3 regions of the Streptomyces sp. NPDC059832 genome follow, and region 1 is predicted to be linked to each of the others. Evidence: riboswitches for the same ligand, from Rfam matches in the RefSeq annotation. Region 1 holds a riboswitch; each other region holds the start of a gene.
What was found. Region 1 has a riboswitch for S-adenosylmethionine ahead of ACFV8T_RS29100 (hypothetical protein). Riboswitches for the same ligand answer to the same signal wherever they lie in the genome.

Region 2: linked by a shared signal. The riboswitch ahead of ACFV8T_RS13240 (aminotransferase class V-fold PLP-dependent enzyme) and the one ahead of ACFV8T_RS29100 (hypothetical protein) in region 1 are both predicted to bind S-adenosylmethionine.
Region 3: linked by a shared signal. The riboswitch ahead of thrC (threonine synthase) and the one ahead of ACFV8T_RS29100 (hypothetical protein) in region 1 are both predicted to bind S-adenosylmethionine.

What each region holds. Positions count from the first base shown of each region.
Region 1 covers NZ_JBHWIY010000020.1:16,289-22,165, forward strand. The annotation lists gene ACFV8T_RS29080 (VWA domain-containing protein) at 1-421, shown strand, start outside; gene ACFV8T_RS29085 (hypothetical protein) at 424-1,269, shown strand; gene ACFV8T_RS29090 (cytochrome P450) at 1,546-2,913, shown strand; gene ACFV8T_RS29095 (DUF4232 domain-containing protein) at 3,310-3,846, shown strand; gene ACFV8T_RS29100 (hypothetical protein) at 3,873-4,280, opposite strand; SAM riboswitch class IV at 4,329-4,438, opposite strand; gene ACFV8T_RS29105 (cytochrome P450) at 4,488-5,750, opposite strand; gene ACFV8T_RS29110 (cytochrome P450) at 5,747-5,877, opposite strand, start outside.
Region 2 covers NZ_JBHWIY010000006.1:206,057-211,933, reverse strand. The annotation lists gene ACFV8T_RS13250 (cytochrome bc complex cytochrome b subunit) at 1-479, shown strand, start outside; gene trpD (anthranilate phosphoribosyltransferase) at 602-1,666, shown strand; SAM riboswitch class IV at 1,752-1,869, shown strand; gene ACFV8T_RS13240 (aminotransferase class V-fold PLP-dependent enzyme) at 2,042-3,418, shown strand; gene ACFV8T_RS13235 (Lrp/AsnC family transcriptional regulator) at 3,495-3,776, opposite strand; gene ACFV8T_RS13230 (rhomboid family intramembrane serine protease) at 3,773-4,522, opposite strand; gene ACFV8T_RS13225 (hypothetical protein) at 4,686-4,928, shown strand; gene ACFV8T_RS13220 (NYN domain-containing protein) at 4,965-5,877, shown strand, end outside.
Region 3 covers NZ_JBHWIY010000017.1:153,435-159,311, reverse strand. The annotation lists partial or broken gene groL (chaperonin GroEL) at 1-358, opposite strand, end outside; gene ACFV8T_RS27790 (cold-shock protein) at 697-903, opposite strand; gene ACFV8T_RS27785 (MoaD/ThiS family protein) at 1,326-1,604, opposite strand; gene thrC (threonine synthase) at 1,635-2,957, opposite strand; SAM riboswitch class I at 2,975-3,101, opposite strand; gene ACFV8T_RS27775 (glucosyl-3-phosphoglycerate synthase) at 3,255-4,211, shown strand; gene ACFV8T_RS27770 (trehalose-6-phosphate synthase) at 4,266-5,669, shown strand; gene otsB (trehalose-phosphatase) at 5,683-5,877, opposite strand, start outside.

The DNA of each region.
Region 1 (5,877 bases):
CGACCGTGCCGTGAACAACGACTACGGCGTGCTGCTGCGGGCGCTGACCGTGCACGGCCGGGAGATCGTGCGGGGCTCGGAGTCGGGCACCGGCCGTACGGACGCGATCTCCTCCGGCCTGCGCTACCCGAAGGCCGAGGTGGACGGCTCGGACAGCGACGACAAGCCGGCCGCCGAGACCGTATGCCTCCAGGTCGCCAACTCCTTCTCGGCCCCCGCCTCGGTGAAGACCTCGCCCGGCATGCCGGTCGAGCTGACCGTGGACCTGGTGGACAGCCCGGACGACGCCGCCGATGCGGCCGCGTTCGGTCTCGGCCGCGGCTGGTGGCTGCTGGGCGTGCTGGTCCTCACCGGACTGGTCGCGGGACTGCTCTTCGGCTGGATCTCGCGCTGGCGCGTCGCCGTCTGGAGGACCAACTGATGATGCGCACGACACGTGTACTCGCCGGCGCGCTGCTCGCCGGGCTCGCCCTGCTGACGTCGGCGGGCGCCGCGGCGGCCGACGACCCGTCGGCGAGCCCGAGCCCGAGCGCCTCCGGGGACGGGTCCGGCCCCACCGAGGCCGGCACCACCTTCCGTACGGCGACGGCCGTGCAGCAGAACCAGCGCGCCACCGCCGGGGCGTCCACGGGTGACTACCTGTACTGGGTGTTCCCCGCCGACGCGGGCCAGCGGGCCACCGTCAAGGCGAAGATCACCCTGCCGGAGAGCGCCACCCGGCACGGCGCGTCGACCTGGCAGGTCGATGTGTACGACGGGCTGCGGCGCCGGCAGGCCTGCATGTACGGCCGCCAGACCGGCAAGGCCGGGTCCGACGCGTCGACGGTCGAGCTGACCTGTGTGCTGCGGACCGTCCGCGCCTGGTCCGAGCCGTGGGCCGACGACCCGCTGTCGGGCAGCTACTACGTACGCCTCACGGTCGTCGATCTGCCGTCGGCGGACCTCGGTCTCCCGGTGCAGACCGAGGTCGAGATCACGGCGGCCGACCGGGGCGGTGCCGGCGATGTGGACGGCACGCTCGCCAAGCCGTTGGTCCCCGGTGTGTCCTCCGTCGAGCAGGCCTCGGACGGCTCGACGGACGCGGGCGACGACGCGACGCCGAAGGTGTCGCTCGGCAGTGAGCCCGAGGACGGCTGGGCCTCGGGCTGGTGGACCGACCGCTGGCTGTGGACGGTCGGCGGCGGGGTGCTGGGGTCGCTCGCAGCGCTCTTCGGCTACTCCCTCACCCGCGGCGGCGGCCGCCCGTCCCGGGTCCCGCCGGGCGTCTGACCACGCACCTCGCGGGACGGGCTCCGACCAGGGGCCCGGCACACCGCAGGACCGCACCTCCGGACGGGCCCGCGTCCCGGGCCCGTCCGGAGGCGGCGGACAGTGCCTTCTCCGCCACCCTGCCGCCCGCCCCGGCTCCCGGGACGGCAACGCGCGACTACCCTCGACAACTCACGTACCGCAGAAGGCCGATGACATGTTCCACGGCGGGCGGTACCGCTGAAGTCAGGTCGCCGCGCACCGAATCGGGTGCGCCACAAGGGAGCGGAGACTTTCATGTCCACGGAGACCGGCCAGGCCGTCGATGCCGAGCCGCGGAGCCACAGGATCGTGCCGGGACCGAAGGGGCTGCCGTTCCTCGGGAGCCTGCCGCAGTTCGGGAAGAACCCTCTCGCCTTCTTCGAGCGGCTGCGCTCCCACGGGGACATGGTGGGCTGGCGATTCGGCCCCAACTCCTGTGTGTACATCGCCGATCCGGACTGCATAGGCGAGCTGCTCACCGAGACGGAACGCTCCTTCGACCAGCCGGCCCTGGGTATCGCCTTCCGGACCGTGATGGGCAACGGCGTGGTCGTCGCCCGCGGCACGGACTGGCGACGGAAGCGGTCACTGGTGCAGCCCTCCGTGCGGCCCAAGCAGGTGCGGTCGTACGCGGCGACGATGGCGAGCAGCACGGTGGAGCTGGCGGACACCTGGTCGGGCGGTGAACGCATCGACGTCAAAAGGGAGATGGCGGCGCTGACGCAGCGGATCGCCGTGCGCACCATCTTCGGCGTCGACACGGCGGCCGACGCGGAGGCGATGGGCCGGGCGATGGATGTGGCGCAGCAGGAGATCGGCAAGGAGTTCGCCGGTATCGGCGCGCTGTTGCCGGACTGGGTGCCGACTCCCGGCCGGGCCAGGATCAAGAAGGCCGCGGCGGTCATCGACGCCGAGGTGGGCCGGGTCGTCGCCCGTCATCGCGACGGCGGGGACGAGCGCCCCGATCTGCTGAGCCGGCTGTTGACCGCGGTCGACGAGACGGGCGCGCACCTCACCGACCAGGAGATACGCGACGAGACGGTCACGCTGTACATCGGCGGGCACGAGACGACCAGTTCCACGCTGGTGTGGGCCTGGTATCTGCTGTCCCGCCATCCGCGGGTGCGTGCCGCGCTCACCGAGGAGCTGGACCGGGTGCTCGGTGACCGGGAGCCGGAGTTCGACGACTACGCGCGGCTGACGTACACCCAGTCCGTGGTCAAGGAGACCCTGCGCCTCTACCCGACGATCTGGCTGGTCACCGGTGTCGCGAAGGAGGGTGCGCGGATCGGCGGCGTGCCGATGCCGGTGGGCACCCGGGTGTGGACCAGCCAGTGGGTGACACAACGCGACGCGCGGTGGTTTCCCGAGCCGGAGGAGTTCCGCCCCGAGCGCTGGGATCCGGAGACGGGCGACGACATCGCGGAGTACGCCTGGTTCCCGTTCGGTGGCGGCCCCCGGGTCTGCCTGGGCACCCGGTTCGCGATGGTGGAGGCGGTGCTGATCCTGGCCGTGCTGGCGCGCCGTTTCGAGCTGGACGTGGACCCGGGCGTCATCGGTCCGGTGCCGTCGCTGACGCTGCAGCCGGACCGGGAAGTGATGGCGACGATCCGGACACGCTGAGGCACACGGGGCGGGGTGGCGCGCGGTGGGGGCGCCGGTCAGGCACCATGACCCGGACGGGTGGCCGGGCCCATGAGCACGGCGCGTGGATCCGGAGCGTGGCGCTCCTGGCGGCGCTCGTCACGGGAGCACCGCTGTCACCGCCTTGGCCCTGCGGACCCCCGCTCGCGCGAGGTGGGACGGCGCGACAGGAACCGGGTGACCCTCCCGGGTCCGGACGCGCAACCCGTCCCGGCACCGGACACACGGCCCGTCCCGACACCAGATATGCCGAACCGGCATGTCCGATCTGTCGCGAAGATCGGGTCGGGCGGTTCACACTGTCCATGTCGGCCCCACCGGCCGACGGGCCGTCCGGCCGTTTCCGCAGGCTGTCGATCCAACGGGAGAAACACCATGCGCCTCCGCTCCGCTCTCGCCTCCGCGCTCTCCGTCACGGCCGCCCTGGCGCTGACCGGCACCGCGGCGTCGGCAACGACCGGCACCGCGTCCGCCGACACCGCGAGCCGCCTCGGAACCTGCCAGGAGAAGGACCTCGAAGTGCACGCCGCACCCGGCGGACAGCGGAACGTCGCCCGTATCAGCGTCACCAACAACGGCCACCGGGCCTGCGTGGTGGACCGGATTCCCACGATCACCTTCAGGGGCCTCGACGGCTCCGCCGAGGCCGTCCCGCCCGCCGGGAGCGGACCCTACGCACTGGCCGGCGGCGAGCGGGCGTACGCCGCCGTGCGCACCGCGGACCCGGCGGCCACCGAAGGCCACGTCGTCGGCAGCCTGTCCGTGGCGGCGGACCCCTCCCATCTGGGCGTCGCCTTCCGCGCGGCCACCGTGGGCATGCCCGAGGGAGTCCACGTGTGGGTGCCGGTGACCACCCTGTGGCAGGAATCGCGCGCCGCGGCGGACAGCGCGCTGGCGGACGCGCTGGGCTGACGAGGGGCCCTGCGGACCGGGCGGATCTACAGGCCGCAGGACGTGCCGCCGACGGTCCGCCGCGGGTCGGGGGCCGTCGTCGCGCACAGCGGGCCGCCGTCGAAACCGGCGTTGACCAGGGCGGTGGCACGGCCGGCGGAGTCCACCAGCTTCAGGGCATGCCATCGCGGCAGCCAGAACACCCGTCCGCGGTGCTCCGTGAGCAGTTCCGTGAGGGCTGCCGGAGAGTGCGTCCACACCTTCGGCAAGTCCTCGGCGTGATCGAAGGCGGGGCGCAGCCCGACCCAGCCGTCGGCGCCGACGTCACCGGAGGTGAGCAGGAGTTCCACGGCCTGGCCGGGCTCCTGGTGGCACTTCTTGGCATGGATCCAGTGGACATGGTGGCCGGGGCCGTGGCTGGCGCAGCCGTCGTTCCGGATGAGGTGGGGGAGCATGGTTCTCCGCCTTCCCGAGATCATGGACCCCAGGTGCTCTGCCCCGATGGTCCGCTGTTCCCCGTACGCCGCGCACGGGGCCGGTCGTCACCCGGAGCACCCGCAGCGGAGCGGGGTGCCGTCCAGTTAGCCGGGGCTGTGCACTGGAACTCATGACCTGCGAGAACTGTATCCCACGGGCGACGGTGCCCGACGGGTGGTCAGTTCTCAGCCGTGCAGCAGGACCGGGAAGGCCTCCATGTCGTTCTGCGTCATCACCGGCAGCTTGCGCACCTGTTCGTCCGCAACGGCCGCCCGCAGTCCGGGGAAGCGCGCGAACAGTGCGGGCAGGGCGATCCCGGCCTCGACCCGGGAGAGCGCCGCCCCGGGACAGATGTGGGGGCCGTGACCGAAGGTCATGTGGCGGATCGGAGTCGGCCGGGTGATGTCGAAGTCGTCGGCGTCCGCCCCGTGGTGCTCGATGTCGCGGCCGATGGCGCGGTATGAGATCACCACTCCTTCGCCCTTCGCTATCACGTCGTCGCCGATCCGGATGTCCTCCGTGGCGAACCGCATCAGCAGATGGGTGGTGGGGGTGTCCCAGCGCAGGGTCTCCTCGATCACCGTCTCCCAGGGGATCTCGCCGTCGAGCACCCTGCGCAGTTGGTCGGGGTGGGTGAGCAGGGCGCGTACGGCGTTCAGGATCAGCCCGATGGTGGTCTCGTGACCGGCTGCCACCATCGCCTTGAGATTGCCCACCACCTCTTCCTCGGTGAGCGGTTCGCCGCCCTCCTCGGCGAGGATGAGCGCGCTGGTGAGGTCGTCGGCCGGACGCGCGGTCCTCTCCCGTACGAGATTGGCGTAGAAGACGTCCAACTCGGCCAGCAGCGCCAGGCGTTCCTCCTGCGGGGTGAGCATGGAGAAGAACGCCTTGTACCGCCGCATCAGCATGGGGTGCTCTGCCTCGTCCACGCCCATCAGCATGCCGACGACCCGCATCGGCAGCGGCTGGGCGAACACGGACTTGAGGTCGACCACACCGTTCTCGCTCCTCTCGCCCTGCTCGGCGAGGGCATCGAGCAGTTCCTCGGTGAACTTCTCGATGTCCGGGCGTATCTCCTCCAGCCTGCGCGGCGTGAGTGCCTGGGAGGTCTTGGTGCGCAGTCGCCGGTGCTCGGCACCGTCCACCGTGAACATGGAACGTCCGGCGTCGATCATGCCGATCAGCGGCCACTCGTGCGTGACCTCGCCGCGCTGCCAGAGCCCCCAGGCGTCGAGGTCCTTCACCAGGCGTGGATCGACGAGCAGTTGACGGGCCAGGGCATGCCGGGTGACGGTCAGGGCCGGGACACCGAGGAGCTCGATCCTGGCAAGCGGACCGGCGTCACGCAGTCGTGTCGTCTCACCGTCCAGGTCCTGGACCAGCGGGTCGATGACGACGGGCCCGCCGCTCGAAGCGGCCTCCCGGGCGGCGGCGTGCGGGCAGTTCAAGACAAGTCTCCTGTCGGGCGTACGGGGGCGAACCGGACGGGCAACGCGGTCATCCCCCGCAGGAAGGCGGACTGGCGCCGGACCAACTCCGGTGCGGGCACGGAAAGTTCCAGATCGGGAAGCCGGT
Region 2 (5,877 bases), on a different contig from region 1:
TCGCCTGGATCACCGAGTACGTCATCGTCTTCATCGGCGGTGGCAACGACCTGTGGGCCACGCACTTCCACCTGTCGCTGAACGCCATCTCCTGGTTCGTCCGGATCTTCATCTTCGTCGGCCCGGTCCTCGCGTTCATCGCCACCCGGCGGATCTGCCTCGGCCTCCAGCGCCGCGACAAGGAGAAGGTGCTGCACGGGCGCGAGTCCGGCATCATCAAGCGCCTGCCGCACGGTGAGTTCGTCGAGATCCACGAGCCGCTCAGCCCCGGGCAGCTGCACACGCTCACCGCGCACGAGCAGTACAAGCCGGTCGAGATCGGCCCGACGGTCGACGAGAACGGTGTCGAGCGCAAGGTGTCGGCCCTGCAGAAGCTGCGGGCCCGGCTCAGCAAGGGCTACTTCGGCGAGGACAACCAGATCGCCAAGCCCACCGCCGAGGAGTACAAGGAGATCACCAGCGGCCACGGTCACCACTGATCGCTTGAACTGATCGCCACAGCAGGAGCCCCGTCCATTCGATGGACGGGGCTCTTTGCCGTCCCCGGCGCTCGATAGGGTGGAGGCATCCCTTTTACCGGCTGTGGACCCAGGAGCGGACCATGAACGTTGTGACCCCGATCGGCGGCGACAGCGTGGCGGACCGTTCCTGGCCCGGCATGCTGAACCCCCTGCTGCGCGGTGAGAACCTCACCGCCGACGACACCGCGTGGGCGATGGACCGCATCATGAGCGGCGAGGCGACCGATGTGCAGATCGCCGGGTTCGCGGTGGCGCTGCGGGCCAAGGGCGAGACGATCGACGAGGTGTCCGGCCTGGTACGGGCGATGTACGAGCACGCCAAGACCATCCACGTACCCGGTCGTACGGTCGACATCGTCGGCACCGGCGGCGACCTCGCCAAGACGGTCAACATCTCCACCATGTCGGCGATCGTCATCGCCGGCACCGGCGCCAAGGTCGTCAAGCACGGCAACCGCGCCTCCTCGTCGGCGAGCGGTTCCTCCGATGTGCTGGAGAAGCTCGGCGTCAACCTGGACCTCTCCGCGCAGCGGGTCGTCGAGGTCGCCGAGGAGGCGGGCATCACCTTCTGCTTCGCGGTGAAGTTCCACCCCGCCCTGCGCCACGTCTCCAGGGCCCGCAAGGAGCTCGGCGCGCCGACGACGTTCAACATCCTCGGGCCGCTCACCAACCCGGCCCGGGTGCGTGCGCAGGCCGTCGGCGTGGCCGACCTGAAGATGGCGCCCATCGTCGCCGGGGTGCTGGCCGGGCGGGGCAATTCGGCGCTGGTCTTCCGCGGCGACGACGGTCTGGACGAGCTGACGACGACCGCGACCTCGCGGGTCTGGGTGGTCCGGGACGGAGCGGTGCGCGAGGAGGCGTTCGACCCGCGCGACGTCGGTCTGGAACTGGTGCCCGTGCAGGCCCTGCGCGGTGCGGACGCCTCGTACAACGCCGATGTGGCCCGCCGGGTGCTGGGCGGCGAGCGGGGACCGGCGCGCGATGCCGTGCTGCTCAACTCGGCGGCGGCGCTGGTGGCGCTGGACGCGGCGGACGGCACGCTGAACGAGCAGCTCGCGGCCGGGATGGCGAAGGCCGCCGAGTCCATCGACTCCGGGGCGGCGGCACGGGTGCTGGAGCGCTGGGTGGCGGCCAGCAACGCCTGAAACAGGCGGAAATGTGGCGCAGGGCGCAGTCCGGATCCTGGACTGCGCCTTGCGCGTCTTTGTGCGTATGGCAAGATGCTGGTCAGGTCATGAGTGACAGCGACTACGGCCCCGGCCCGCTGTCCGGCAACCCTCCGTCCGTGGCGGGGTGCCCCGGGTGAAGACCAGGCCGTAGGCAGCGAGGTCTGCGGCAAGCGCGGGCCCCTCGGCATCTGTGAATGCCAACCCCCGGGGTCCTGGTCCCTAGGGAGTCTCTTGTGAGCACGCGAATGCGATAGGGCCGTCGGCCCTCCTCCGCACACCCCTTTTCTCTCCGCTGCGCTGCCGCGTATCCGCCGGCGCATGCAATTCGCCTGCCTCTTACGGGAGTTCGCCATGTCTGTCTTCACCGCTGCCGCCGACCAGTCGCTTTGTGCCCCTCTGCCGGTTCTGGGTAAGGATGTGACGGTTCCGCTGGTCACGGGTGGTGAGGTCACCTACGCCGCTCTCGACTACGCCGCCAGCGCCCCCGCCCTCCAGCGCGTCTGGGACGATGTCGCCGCGTACGCCCCGTACTACGGCAGCGTCCACCGAGGGGCCGGTTACCTCTCGCAGCTCTCCACGGACCTCTTCGAGAACAGCCGCGCGACGGTCGCGGAGTTCCTCGGCTGCCGCGCCGACGACCAGGTGATCTTCACCCGCTCGACCACCGACTCGCTGAACCTGCTGGCCGCGGTCGTCCCGGCCGACTGCCAGGTCTTCGTGTACGAGACCGAGCACCACGCCTCGCTGCTGCCGTGGCGCGACGCCCGGGTGACCTACCTGAACGCCCCGCGCACCCCCGCCCAGGCCGTCGAGACGCTGGAGCGGGCCCTCGCCGACCGCGACCCCTACGGCCCCGCGCTGGTCTGCGTCACCGGTGCCTCCAACGTCACCGGCGAGCTGTGGCCGGTGAAGGAGCTGGCCGCCGCCGCGCACGCGCACGGTGCCCGGATCGTGCTGGACGCCGCGCAGCTCGCCCCGCACCACCCCGTCGACATCGCCGAGCTGGACGTCGACTGGGTCGCCTTCTCCGGACACAAGCTGTACGCGCCCTTCGGCTCGGGCGTCCTCGCCGGCCGGTCCGACTGGCTGCAGCAGGCCGAGCCCTACCTCGCGGGCGGCGGCGCCTCGCGCAAGGTCGCCCGTCGCACCGACGGCGGCGTGGACGTCGAATGGCACTCCACCGCCGCCCGCCACGAGGCCGGTTCCCCCAACGTCATCGGGGTGTACTCCATCGCCTCCGCCTGCAAGGCGCTCACCGAGGCGGGCTTCGACAACCTGGTCGCCCGGGAGCAGCACCTCGTGGGCGCGGTCCGGACCGGCCTGGCCGAGGTCCCCGAGGTCAAGGTGCTCTCGCTGTTCGGCGACGAGGCCCCGCGGGTCGGCGTCATCTCCTTCGTGGTGGAGGGCTGGAACAGCTCGCACTTCGCCGCCGCCCTTTCCGCCGAGTACGGCATCGGGGTCCGCGACGGACTCTTCTGCGCCCACCCGCTGGTCCGCACCCTGCTGGGCAGCGACCCGCAGGAGGTCGGGGAGTGCGGCGCGCCGGAGGCCGGGCCGGGCGAGCTCTCGCTCAACGCGATCCGGGTGAGCTTCGGCGCCGGTACGCCGGACGAGCACATCGAGCGTTTCGTCCGCGCGGTCAAGGAACTGGTGAGCAAGGGCGCCCAGTGGAAGTACCGCACCGAGGACGGCCGCTGCGTCCCGGACCGGGGTGCGGCGCAGCTCTGACGGGCACACAGCACTTCGGCGGGGGACGGGCAGCCGAGCCCGTCCCCCGCCGAAGTGTCACGCCGTGGGGGTGTGCCTACGCGTCGAGGCCGATGGCGAAGGCGGCCTCCAGGTCGTGCTGCGAGTAGGTACGGAACGCCACATGCGTGTCGGTGGCCTCGACGCCGGGGATCTTGCTGATCCGGCCGGGGATGACGTCGGCCAGATCGTCGTGCTTGGCCACCCGGACCATGGCGATCAGGTCGTACGTACCGGTGACCGAGAAGACCTCGCTGACGCTGTCCAGCGCGGCGATGGCCTCGGCGATCTCGGGAATCCGGTCCACGCTGGTTTTGATGAGCACGATCGCGGTGATCACGGCTGGCTTTCTCCCTCGGTGGCCGTGGCTGGTGCCTTCACTCTATCCGTACGCCGGTAACGCCCCCAGGCGTAGAGAAAGCCCAGGGCGAAGCCCACCACATGGGCCAGATAGGCCACGCCCGGCCCCCCGCTGCCCGCGCCCCGGAACGCCAGCCACTGCAGGACGAACCAGAAGACCAGCACGATCCAGGCGGGGAAGCGCAGCGGCAGGAAGAAGAGGAACGGGAACAGGCTGGTGACCCGGGCCCTGGGGAAGAGGTACAGGAACGCCCCGAGCACCGCCGAGATCGCCCCCGAGGCGCCCACCAGCGTCTGGTCGGACGTGGCGTGGGCGGCCGCGTAGGCGACCAGGGCGAGATAGCCGCTGATGACGTAGAAGAAGGTGAACCCGATCCGGCCCATGCGCTCCTCGGTCATCGCCCCGAACACGTACAGGAAGAGCACGTTGCCGAGCAGGTGCAGCCAGCTGCCGTGCACGAAGAGGGCGGTGAGCGGGGCGAGCAGGGCGTGTGCCGAGCCGTCCCACAGCTCGCTCGGGATCACGCCCCACCGTTCGAAGTACCCCGCCTGGGCGGCCAGCAGGGCGTCGGCGGTTCCGGGGACCGGGTTGAAGCCGGACAGCGGGCTGATCACGAAGACCAGGGCGCAGACCGCGATCAGGGCATGGGTCACCAGTGGTCCACCGGTGACCGTCCGTAGCAGTCCGCCGGACAGTCTGCCGGCCACAGCTCGCCGATCGATCATGAACAGAGCATGACGCAACCGGAGGGAACGGGACAGACCGCCTCGCCGTGTCGGGGGGACGCGGTGAGGCCGTAGGGTTACGGCAGGACATCCGCAGTTCGACGGCGCACCGCGAGATCCTTGAAGCAAGGCAGCAAGAGGCTCGACGAAAGAGGACGCAACGATGACGACGGTTCCCCAGCCGACCGACGGGACTCGCTGGCGCTGCACGCTCTGCGGAAATCTCACGCGCTTCGACGTGACGCGCTCCTCGAAGGTCGTCGAATATGTCCATCTCGACCTGGCCGGTGAGTCCAGCGTCGAGGAACGCGAGGTGGTCAGTGAGACCATCGAGTCGGTGCGCTGTCGTTGGTGCAATGCGGTGGACCAGATCGAACTGGTGGACAGGCCGGGTGCCGACTCCTGACGGAGCCGCGCCCACAGACATTTGGGGTGACGGATGGTGGAGCAGCCCGATAGCGGCGCCGAGTCGGCCGAGGCGGCCGACGACGCCGTCGAGGCGCTCGACCGCCCGCTGCCCGAAGGCGTACGGCGGCGGGTCGTCGCACTGGTCTCGGACGCGTTCGGCGGCCTGACGGTCACCGAACTCCCGGCCCAGCTGCGGCAGTACGCCCGTTTCACCCCGACCCGGCGGGCCAAGTTCGCCGGGAACGCGATGGCGGCCGCCCTGGAGAACGACGCGCTGTTCCGGCAGCGCATCGGCGAGCGGCTCAAGGAGGGGCAGCCCGAGCTGACCGCTGCCCTGGAGGCCGGTGCGCCGCCTGCCGCCGCCGACCCCGTCGATGTGGCCGCGGCGGCCTATGTGCTGCGTCCGTCGGGCTGGGTGAAGCTGGTCGCCGCCGCCGGCGAGGAGGCCCAGCGCGCGGACGCCGAGCGCGCCGACGAGGAGAGCCGCCGCGAACTGGAGCGGCTGCGCGAGGAGCTCGTCCGGGCCCGCTCGCAGACGAAGAGCGAGACGGAGCGGCTGCGCGCCGAGCTGGACGCGGCCCGCAAGGAGGCCGAATCCCTCCAGCGCAAGCTGCGCAGCGCCGTCAACGAGGTCAGGCGCGGCGAGGCCGCGCTGCGCCGCAGCCGTGCCGAGACCGACGCCGTACGGTCCGAGACGGCCGCCCAGGTCTCCGCGGCCGAGAGCGAGAGCCGTCGGCTCAAGGCGCGGCTCGGTGAGGCCGAGGCGTCCGTGGAGGCGGGCCGCCGGGCCGCCAGGGAGGGCCGCTCGGTCGAGGACATGCGGCTGCGGCTGCTGCTGGACACGGTGCTCGACGCGGCGAGCGGGCTCCGGCGCGAACTGGCCCTGCCGCCCTCCTCGATCCGTCCCGCCGACAGTGTCGACGCCGTCGAGCCGGGCCGGATGTCGC
Region 3 (5,877 bases), on a different contig from region 1:
CGATGCCCCGCTTGAGAGCCATCGGGTTGGCACCCGCGGCGACGTTGCGCAGACCCTCGCGGACGAGAGCCTGGGCGAGAACGGTGGCGGTGGTCGTACCGTCGCCGGCGACGTCGTCCGTCTTCTTGGCGACCTCCTTGACCAGCTCCGCACCGATCTTCTCGTACGGGTCCTCCAGCTCGATCTCCTTGGCGATGGAAACACCATCGTTGGTGATCGTGGGGGCGCCCCACTTCTTCTCAAGGACGACGTTGCGACCCTTGGGGCCAAGGGTGACCTTGACGGCGTCGGCGAGCTGGTTCATGCCGCGCTCGAGACCGCGCCGGGCCTCCTCGTCGAACGCGATGATCTTGGCCATGTGAAGTGGTCCTCCCGGACAGGGGTGGATTTCTCCGGACCGAGTGGCGCCCGCGACGGACGGCCTGCGTGACCGGTGGTTCCTTGCCCCACCGACCTGCGGGCCTCACCGGCCCGGTCCAAGTTCTGTCACTCTCACCTGGAGAGTGCTAACGCCAATGATTAGCACTCGACCCCCGAGAGTGCAAGCGTCCCCCTCGGGATGTGGACACCGCGCCGGGGCGCGCGGGAGGCAGACACGGGGCGCACGGGACGCACTGAGGGCCCGTACCCCCGGGGTACGGGCCCTCAGTGCGTGAGTGCAGTGCGTGAGTGGCGTCGTTGGCCGACCGCTCGAACTCAGCCGACGGCGAGCTTGACCATGTCTGCCTGCGGCCCCTTCTGGCCCTGCGAGATCTCGAATTCAACTCGCTGACCCTCTTCGAGGGTGCGGTACCCGTCCATCTGGATCGCGCTGTAGTGGACGAAAACATCCGCACCACCGTCGACCGCGATGAAGCCGTACCCCTTCTCCGCGTTGAACCACTTGACGGTGCCCTGAGCCATGCCTAACTCCCCTATTACTGGCCCTTGCGCAGGACCGCACTTCGCGGACCCGGGTCAGAACTCACCCTCCGACAGGAGAGGGTGGGTGCGCCGGAACGCGTCGACCGCGGCTGAATGTATCTGCCCAACTGCCCTCTGCAACAGGTCAATCGGACGAGAATTCTCGGCAGAACCGAACGCCCGGATATGCGGAATTCATATGAATCCTGGGCAAGTCGGGCCAGGCAAAGGCGACTTATGCCTCAAGCGGATCGCGCACTTTGGCTGCATCTTGTCGTGGCCGGGCGCATTCTCGTATGCGGGCGGCACGGGCAGCTGGGGGGACTTCCCACACTGTACCGCGCTCAACCATGCAGAATTGCCCCCTCCGTTTTCAAACACGGAGAGGGCAATTCGATTACGCGGTGCGGTCGGACGGGGCGTCAGCAGCCGCCGGCCACGGCCGGGATGATCGAGATGCCGGCGCCGTCCGGCGTGGCCGTCTCCAGACCGCCCTCGAAGCGCACGTCGTCGTCGTTGACGTACACGTTGACGAAGCGGCGCAGCTTGCCCTGGTCGTCCAGGACGCGGGCGGCGATGCCCGGGTGGTTCTGCTCCAGGGACTCGATGACCTGGGAGAGGGTCGAGCCCTCTGCCGGGACCTCGGCCTGGCCGCCCGTGTAGGTGCGGAGGATGGTGGGGATGCGGACCTTGACGCTCATGGCGGGTGCCCTTCCTGGAGTCTCGGGTGGTCAGCTGGTGGCGAGGCCGGCGGCGCGGAACGCGTCCAGGCTGGGCCGGATCGTCGCGGTCGCCTGCGAGGTGTCGGCCACCGCGTCGAGGGTCTTGAGGCCGTCACCCGTGTTGAGTACGACGGTGGTCAGCGACGGGTCGATCAGACCGGCCTCGATGAGCTTCTTCGTCACGCCGACCGTCACACCGCCCGCCGTCTCCGCGAAGATGCCCTCGGTGCGCGCCAGCAGCTTGATCGCGTCGACGACCTGTTCGTCGTCGACGTCCTCCACGGCGCCACCGGTGCGGCGGGCGATGTCCAGGACGTACGGGCCGTCGGCCGGGTTGCCGATGGCGAGGGACTTGGCGATCGTGTTCGGCTTCTGCGGCCGGACGACGTCGTGGCCGCCCTTGTACGCGACCGAGACCGGCGAGCAGCCCTCGGCCTGGGCGCCGAAGAGCTTGTACGGCTTGTCCTCGACCAGACCGAGCTTGATCAGCTCCTGGAGGCCCTTGTCGATCTTGGTGAACTGCGAGCCGGACGCGATCGGGATGACCAGCTGGTCCGGGAGCTGCCAGCCGAGCTGCTCGCAGATCTCGTACGCCAGGGTCTTGGAGCCCTCGCCGTAGTACGGACGCAGGTTGACGTTGACGAAGCCCCAGCCCTCGCCGAGCGGGTCGCCGATGAGCTCGGAGCAGAAGCGGTTGACGTCGTCGTAGTTGCCCTCGATGCCGACCAGCTCACCGCCGTACACCGCGGCCATGACGACCTTGCCCTGCTCCAGGTCGTGCGGGATGAACACGCAGGAGCGGAAGCCGGCGCGGGCGGCGGCGGCGCCGACGGCACCGGCGAGGTTGCCGGTGGAGGAGCAGGAGAGGGTGGTGAAGCCGAAGGCGCGGGCGGCCTCGATGGCCTGGGCGACGACGCGGTCCTTGAAGGAGTGCGTGGGGTTGCCGGAGTCGTCCTTGACGAACAGCTTGCCCTGCTCGACGCCGAGCTCACGGGCGAGGTTGTCGGCCTGGACGAGCTTGGTCCAGCCGGGGTTCAGGTTCGGCTTCTCGGCGACATCGGCGGGGACCGGCAGCAGCGGCGCGTAGCGCCAGATGTTGGCCGGTCCGGCCTCGATGCGCTTCTTCAGCTCTTCGGGGGAGCCGCTCGGCAGGTCGTACGCGACTTCGAGCGGCCCGAAACAGGACGCGCAGGCGAAAATGGGGCCGAGTTCGAAACGCTCGCCGCACTCGCGGCAGGAAAGGCCCGAGGCGGGACCGAGGTCGACGGCTTCGGCGTTGGCGTCAGCGTCGGCGGAAGAATCGGTGCTTACTGCAACGGTCTGCGCAGCCATGGTGGCGAGGCCCTTTCTCCTCATCTTCCTCGCGGCGCGTTTCGCCACGAGACGGAATTGGCACCTTCCCCACCTGACCTCACGGTCGGCGGGGGGGTTGCCGGGACTTCAACGGGCCGTTCCCTCAGTCCCTCTGGATGAGCGCTGTGGCACCGGATCTTCGATCCGGGCATTTATCGGCGGACGGACCCCGGCATGCGATGGTCGTCCGCGTTGTTCAAGACTGTAACCGAAGCACCGGACTGTTGAGATAGTCGTCCGAACCGCGAGATGGATCACATACAGGGAGTATCGACCGTGCTGGAAGAGGTCGAATGCTGGCTGGCCAGGCGTTCCTGGTCGGCCGCCGACCGCCCGTTGGACCGCCTCCTGGCCGCCAGGGCCACGGCCGGGGAAGCGGGCCGCGGGAGCGTCAGTGTCGTACTGCCCGCGCTGAACGAAGGGGCGACGGTCGGCGAGATCGTCGCGACGATCCGGCGCGAGCTGATGGAGAAGGTCCGGCTGGTCGACGAGCTCGTGGTGATCGATTCCGGTTCCACGGACGACACCGCGAAGGCGGCCCGGGAGGCCGGCGCCCGGGTGGTGCACCGGGACGCGATACTCCCCCGGATCCCGGCCGTGCCCGGCAAGGGCGAGGTGCTGTGGCGCTCGCTCCTGGTGACCGGCGGTGACATCGTGTGCTTCATCGACGCCGATCTGAAGGACTTCTCGGCGGACTTCGTCTCCGGCATCGTCGGCCCGCTGCTGACCGACCCGGACGTGCAGTTCGTGAAGGCGATGTACGACCGCCCCTTCGGCGACACGGCGGGGCAGGGCGGTCGCGTGACCGAGCTGGTGGCCCGTCCGCTGCTCAATCTGCACTGGCCGCAGCTGGCCGGTTTCGTCCAGCCGCTGGGCGGCGAGTACGCCGTACGCCGCTCTCTGCTCGAACGGCTGCCCTTCCCCGTCGGCTACGGCGTGGAGCTGGGCCTCCTGGTCGACGCGCTGCACACGGTGGGGCTGGACGCGCTGGCCCAGGTCGACGTGGGGGTGCGCAAGCACCGGCACCAGGACGGGCAGGCGCTCGGCCGGATGGCGGCGGCGATCTACCGGACCGCGCAACTGCGGCTGTCCCGCGGCCACCTGGTACGCCCGGCGCTCACCCAGTTCGAGCGCGGCGCGAACGGCTTCGTACCGCGCACCCATGCCGTGGACACCGAGGAGCGGCCCCCGATGTGCGAGATCGAGGAGTACGTTTCGCGCCGCGCGGCCTGACGTGGCCTGACTTCGCACGTTTGGGCGGTTCGTGATCGGGCTAGATTCCGCAACATGGTCTCCGAGCACGAAGCCCAGTCCTCCGCCCGGCTCTCCGCCCAGGTCCTCGTCGCGTCCAACCGCGGCCCGGTGTCGTACACCCTGGGCGCGGACGGATCGCTCGACGCGAAGCGGGGCGGCGGCGGGCTCGTCTCCGGACTGAGCGCCGTCGACGACAAGTTGTGGGTGTGCGCGGCGCTGGGTGACGGGGACCGGGAGGCGGTCCGGCGGGGGGTCGGTGAGTCGGGCGTACGGATGCTCGACATCGACGCGGACGTGCACGCCGACGCGTACAACGGCATCGCGAACTCGGTGCTCTGGTTCGTCCACCACATGCTGTACCAGACGCCGCTGGAGCCGGTCTTCGACGCGGAGTTCCGGCGGCAGTGGGCGTCGTTCGAGACCTACAACCGGGCCTTCGCCGAGGCGCTCGCCGAGGAGGCGGGGCAGGGCGCCGCGGTGCTGGTGCAGGACTACCACCTGGCGCTGGTGCCGGGCATGCTCCGCGAGCTCCGCCCCGACCTGCGGATCGGCCATTTCTCGCACACCCCGTGGGCACCCGTCGACTACTTCCGGCTGCTCCCCGACGACATCGCCGAGCAGCTGCTGCACGGCATCCTGGGCGCGGACCGGGCGGCGTTCCTGACCCGGCGCTGGGCGGACGCGTTCATCGGCTGCTGCACCCAGATCCTGGGCGGCACCGGGCGGACCAGGATCGGGGTGCACGGTCTCGGCGCGGACGGGGACTTCCTGCGCCGCCGGGCGCACGAGGCCGATGTGGACGAGCGGATGGCGGCGCTGCGCGAGCAGACCGGCCCCGGCCGGAGGACGATCGTACGGGTGGACCGAACGGAACTGTCCAAGAACATCGTGCGCGGCCTGTTCGCGTACCGCGCGCTCCTGGACGAGCGGCCCGAATGGCGCGGACGCGTCGTCCATGTCGCCTTCGCGTACCCCTCCCGGCAGGACCTCGCGGTGTACCGCGACTACACGGCCGAGGTGCGACGGGTCGCGGACGAGATCAACGCCGTGTACGGCACGGAGGGCTGGACGCCGGTCGTGCTGCACGTCAAGGACGACTTCGCCCGCTCTCTCGCCGCGTACCGGCTGGCCGACGTGGCGCTCGTCAACCCGATCCGGGACGGCATGAACCTGGTCGCCAAGGAGATCCCGGTCGTCTCCGACCACGGCTGCGCGCTGGTGCTGTCGCGTGAGGCGGGGGCGTACGAGGAGCTGGGCAGCGACGCGGTCGTGGTGAACCCGTACGACGTCTCGGCAACGGCGACGGCGCTGCACGAGGCGCTGACGATGGCGGAGGACGAACGGGCCGCGCGCACGGAACGCCTGGCCGCGGCGGCGGTCGCGCTGCCGCCGCAGCAGTGGTTCCTGGACCAGTTGGACGCGCTGCGGCGGGAGTGAGCCGCCCGGGGTGTCAGATCCGCCGGGCCAGCCCGGCCAGGAAGGCGACGACGTCGCCCGGTCCGGCCAGCAGCAGGTCGGCCCGCTCGGCCAGTTCGGGCACCTCCGCGCTGCCGCTGCAGACCAGCAGTCCGGGGATGCCGTCGGGGCCCTCGGTACGGAGCTTCTCCACCGCGGCGTAGGCGGCGAGGTCGCCGAGGTCGTCGCC